2 regions of the Pelomonas margarita genome follow, and region 2 is predicted to be linked to the other one. Evidence: predicted binding sites of a transcription regulator. Region 2 holds the regulator's gene; the other holds the start of a gene.

Region 1 (2,389 bases), on a different contig from region 2:
CAATGTGCGCGAGCTGGAGAACCTGCTGCACCGTGCGCTGGCGCTGGCGGGCGGCGAGTGGATCGATGCCGAGGACCTGGGCCTGCCCGAGGCCGTGCTGGACGACGGCGGCAGCGTCTCGCAGTTCGCCGCGCTGGAGACGCCCGTGCAGACGGCGCCGCGCGTGGAAGGCCTGACGCTGCCCGAGCAATTGCCTGCCGACCTGGCGGCCTACCTGGATGAGGTGGAGCGCGCCATCCTGCTGCGGGCGCTGGAGGTGCACCGCTTCAACCGCACGGCGGCGGCGGCCAGCCTGGGGCTGTCGCTGCGCCAGATCCGCTACCGGATGGCGCGGCTGGCCATCTCGGCGGGGGACAACTGAGGCCCCTCGCTCAGCCCCGCTTCGCTGAATGCGGGCGGTCCTGGGCGGTCTTGCACACCGCGCAGCCGACGGCGCGCCGGCCTCGGCCCCCGAGGGGGCGGTGATGCGCGAGGCATGGCGTCGCCCGCACATCGCCTGGCTGGGTCGGCTCGGGAGCGGCCCGCAATTTTTCACTGGCAGCGAGCCCTGGGATTTGCCCTGCTTGAATGTTCGGCGTGGGGGAGGGCCCTCGTGCCAAACCCAGCATTGGCGCGGCTTTGCGGGCCACTTCGGGCCGCAAAGCCAATGCTCATGCGGGCCATCGCGGGCGTGCCCCGATGGGATCGATGCAAAGCGGCCATCGCGCGTTTTTCAATGCCAATTGAAGCCCGGGTTGACACTAGGGATGTGGCCAACCTGCGGCGTCAAGCACTAGATATAGTGTTCTCTCGTGATATCCTGCTGACCCAGTCGACCCCATGACCATCACCTCGGAATCGCTGTCTGCAGTGGCTTGGCCACCGCAACAACCCGCCCGAGGAACCAGCCGGAACGCCGGCCTGGCAATGGACCGGCAGGGCCGAAACACCACCACTCCAGCAACGCGCGATGCGTCGATCCTTCATCGGGTCTGTGCCGCGCTTTTGTCTGTCACTTCTCGATAAAAGGATCTCCTCATGCTGCATGAAGCCGCCTCGGGCCAGGCCGCCCCCGCTGCCACGCTTTCCTCGGGTTCTCCGGGCGCGTTTGGATCCGACGCGCAAACCGCCGGTGCTCCCTCGCTGTCGGGCTACCAGGCCTACCAGATCATTCGCCGCAACGGCGCCGTGGTCTCGTTCGAGCCCAGCAAGATCGCCGTCGCGCTGATGAAGGCCTTCCTGGCCGTGCACGGCACCAGCGGCGCGGCCTCGGCCAGCGTGCGCGAGACGGTCGAGCAACTGACGCAGAACGTCGTGCGCGCGCTGCTGCGTTCGCGCCCGAGCGGCGGCACTTTCCACATTGAGGATGTGCAGGACCAGGTCGAGCTGGGCCTGATGCGCAGCGGCCAGCACGACGTGGCCCGTGCCTACGTGCTGTACCGCGAGCGCCGCGCGCAGGAGCGCGCTGCCCAGGGAGAGGCCGCACGCGCCGCCGAACCGCAGTTCATGGTGATGGACGGTGGCGTGCGCCGCCCGCTGGACCTGCGCGTGCTGAAGTCGCTGATCGCGTCGGCCTGCGAGAACCTCGGCGCCGATGTGAAGCCTGAGCCGGTGCTGGCCGAGACGCAGCGCAACCTGTACGACGGCGTCGCCATTGATGAGGTCTACAAGGCCTCCATCCTGGCCGCCCGCACGCTGATCGAGAAGGACCCCGGCTACAGCCGTGCGACGGCCCGCCTGCTGCTGCACACGATCCGCCGCGAAATCATCGGCGGTGAAGTCACGCAGGCCGAGATGCAGGCCAAGTACGCCGAGTACTTCCCTGGCTACATCAAGAAGGGCATCGCCGCCGAGTTGCTGGACGAGAAGCTGGGCCAGTACGACCTGGCCAAGCTGGGTGCCGCGCTGAAGGCCGACCGTGACCTGCAGTTCGACTACCTCGGCCTGCAGACGCTGTACGACCGCTACTTCCTGCACATCGAGGACACCCGCATCGAGATGCCGCAGGCCTTCTTCATGCGTGTGGCCATGGGCCTGGCGCTGAACGAGGTGGACCGCGAAGCCCGCGCCATCGAGTTCTACGAAGTGCTGTCCAGCTTCGACTTCATGAGCTCCACGCCGACGCTGTTCAACAGCGGCACGCGCCGCTCGCAGCTGTCCAGCTGCTACCTGACGACGGTGGCCGACGATCTGGACGGCATCTACGAAGCCCTGAAGGAGAACGCGCTGCTGAGCAAGTTCGCCGGCGGCCTGGGCAATGACTGGACGCCCGTGCGCGCGCTGGGCTCGCACATCAAGGGCACCAACGGCAAGAGCCAGGGCGTCGTGCCCTTCTTGAAGGTGGTCAACGACACGGCCGTCGCCGTGAACCAGGGCGGCAAGCGCAAGGGTGCTGTCTGCGCCTACCTGG
Region 2 (2,389 bases):
GCGAGGTCTTCAGACGAGTAGGTGTAGCGTGAGCCTTCCAGCTTCAGCTTCAGGACCTGGCAATGCTTGTCATAGTTCTGCGGACTGTTCGCGCGCGGCCTGGCGGTCAGGATGTAGCCGGTGGAGTAGGCCGGTTCGCCCAGCCCGCTCATGGTTACCTCGTAATACTTGTGCGCAGCGGCAAGATCGAGATTGAGGCCTTCATCATCAAAGCTGCTGGCATATCGGGTGCGGTTGGAGCGAAAGCGCTCCTGCGTCTGCATGACCGTCGTCAGCGCGGCAATCGCATCGGCCCGGCGGCCGCGGGCCACCATTGACGTGAAAGCCGGATAGGCCGCCGCTGCAAGAACGCCGGCCACCACGACAGCAACCATCAGTTCAATTAGCGTGAATCCGCGATTGCGGCCAGGGATGTGGGGGCACATGTGTGACATTTTCAACAGAGCGTTTGGCACAACAGGTTACAAGATCACCGCTCGTCCGCCCGGGCCAACCGCTGGTCGCGGGCCACCACGAACAAGGGGTTCACGCACACCGCTGCATCCCGGCCAGCTTGACGCCGCTGTAGCAATGCCGAACACGCCCGGTGATGGCGACGACCTGACGGATGCTGGCGCCGCCGGCCAGGCTGACCTCGATGCTGCCGGTCTGGGTCACCAGCCCCTGCCGATGCTGGAATTGCAGCGTCTCGGCATTGCTGCGCAGTTGCATCGGATGCTGGGTCGGCAGCCATTCGGCCTTGATCACCGCGCTGCCCGGCGCCGTGCAGACGGCCTGACCGCCCGCGCAGTCACAGTCGTTGCGATTGCCCGTGTAGATCACATAGCAAGCCTGGGCGCCCTTGCCGCTGACGCGGAAGTAGACGGCATCGCTCAACCGGGCCGCCTCGGCGCGCGCCAGACGCAGGTCGCCGCCCAGCGCCTCAGCCGTGGCACGCAACGCGCGCTCCTGGTGCAACTTGAGCAGCGCCGGCAGGGCTTGACCAGCCAGCGTGCCGACGATGCTCAGGCCCACGCACAACTCGACCAGCGTGAAACCAGCGTTGCCGGTGCGGCGAACAAAGGGGAAGGGGGTGCGGTTCATGGCGCTTCCTGCGGTTCGTTGGCGATGAACGAACTCTAGAAAGCGGCCGTGCGGACGTCTTTCCCCCTTAAGGCGGATCGAGGGGGGAGATGAGGCCTGCGCATCCCCCCGACTCCCCCTGAAGAGGGATAGGGAAAGCCCGCCTTAAATTTCCCGAATCAGCTGACGGAACTCGTCCACGTCCTCGAAGCTGCGGTAGACAGACGCAAAGCGCACGTAGGCGACCTTGTCGATGCGCTTCAACTCGCGCATGACCAGTTCGCCCAGCCGCGTGGACGCGATCTCTCGGGCACCGCTGGCGAGCAGCTTCTCCTCGATGTGGTTGATCGCCGCGTCGATCTGCTCGACGCTGACCGGCCGCTTGCGCAGCGCCAGTTGCATGGAGGCGCGCAACTTGCCGGCGTCGAAATCGGCGCGCCGCCCGTCCTTCTTGACGACCGAGGGCAGCGCGATGTCAGGCCGCTCGTAGGTCGTGAAGCGTTTGTCGCAGGACAGGCAGCGGCGCCGGCGCCGGACGACGTCGCCCTCGTCCGATTCCCGGGTCTCGGCGACCTGGGTTTCAGTGTGAGAGCAGAACGGGCAGCGCATTGGGCGCCTTAACCGCGGTAGACCGGGAAGGCTGCCGTGAGCGCAGCGACCTTCTCGCGCACGGCAGCCAAGTTGGCCTCATCGTGCGGCTTGTCCAGCACGTCGGCGATCAGGTGGGCCGTGGCGCGCACCTGCTCTTCCTTGAAACCGCGCGTAGTCATGGCCGGCGTACCCAGGCGGATGCCGCTGGTGACCATGGGCTTCTGCGGGTCGTTGGGGATGCCGTTCTTGTTGCAGGTCATGTGGGCGGCGCCCAGGATGGCCTCGGCTTCCTTGCCGGTCAGGTTCTTGGGCCGCAGGTCCACCAGCATGACGTGGCTTTCCGTGCCGCCGGAGACGATGCGCAGGCCGCGTTCGATCAGCGTCTCGGCCAGCACCTTGGCGTTCTTGACGACCTGTTGCTGGTAGGCCTTGAACTCAGGCGTCAGCGCTTCCTTGAAGGCCACGGCCTTGCCGGCGATGACGTGCATCAGCGGGCCGCCCTGGATGCCGGGGAAGATCGCCGAGTTGATCTTCTTGGCGATGTCTTCCTTGTTCGTCAGGATGATGCCGCCGCGCGGGCCGCGCAGGCTTTTGTGCGTGGTGGACGTGACGACGTCGGCGTGCGGCAGCGGGTTCGGGTAGACGCCCGCGGCGATCAGGCCGGCGTAGTGGGCCATGTCGACCATGAAGTAGGCGCCGATCTCCTTGGCGATCTTGCCGAAACGCTCGAAGTCGA

What was found. The regulator NrdR, encoded in region 2, represses ribonucleotide reductase genes. The targets are predictions, from matches to a motif close to CACNANATNTNGTG.
Region 1: the regulator NrdR is predicted to act here: its motif matches at 771-784, upstream of ACG0Z3_RS19875 (ribonucleoside-diphosphate reductase subunit alpha).

What each region holds. Positions count from the first base shown of each region.
Region 1 covers NZ_JBIGHW010000014.1:25,121-27,509, reverse strand. The annotation lists gene ACG0Z3_RS19880 (sigma-54-dependent transcriptional regulator) at 1-361, shown strand, start outside; gene ACG0Z3_RS19875 (ribonucleoside-diphosphate reductase subunit alpha) at 1,018-2,389, shown strand, end outside.
Region 2 covers NZ_JBIGHW010000005.1:4,180-6,568, forward strand. The annotation lists gene ACG0Z3_RS10875 (type IV pilin protein) at 1-434, opposite strand, end outside; gene ACG0Z3_RS10880 (GspH/FimT family pseudopilin) at 526-1,083, opposite strand; gene nrdR (transcriptional regulator NrdR) at 1,228-1,671, opposite strand; gene glyA (serine hydroxymethyltransferase) at 1,680-2,389, opposite strand, start outside.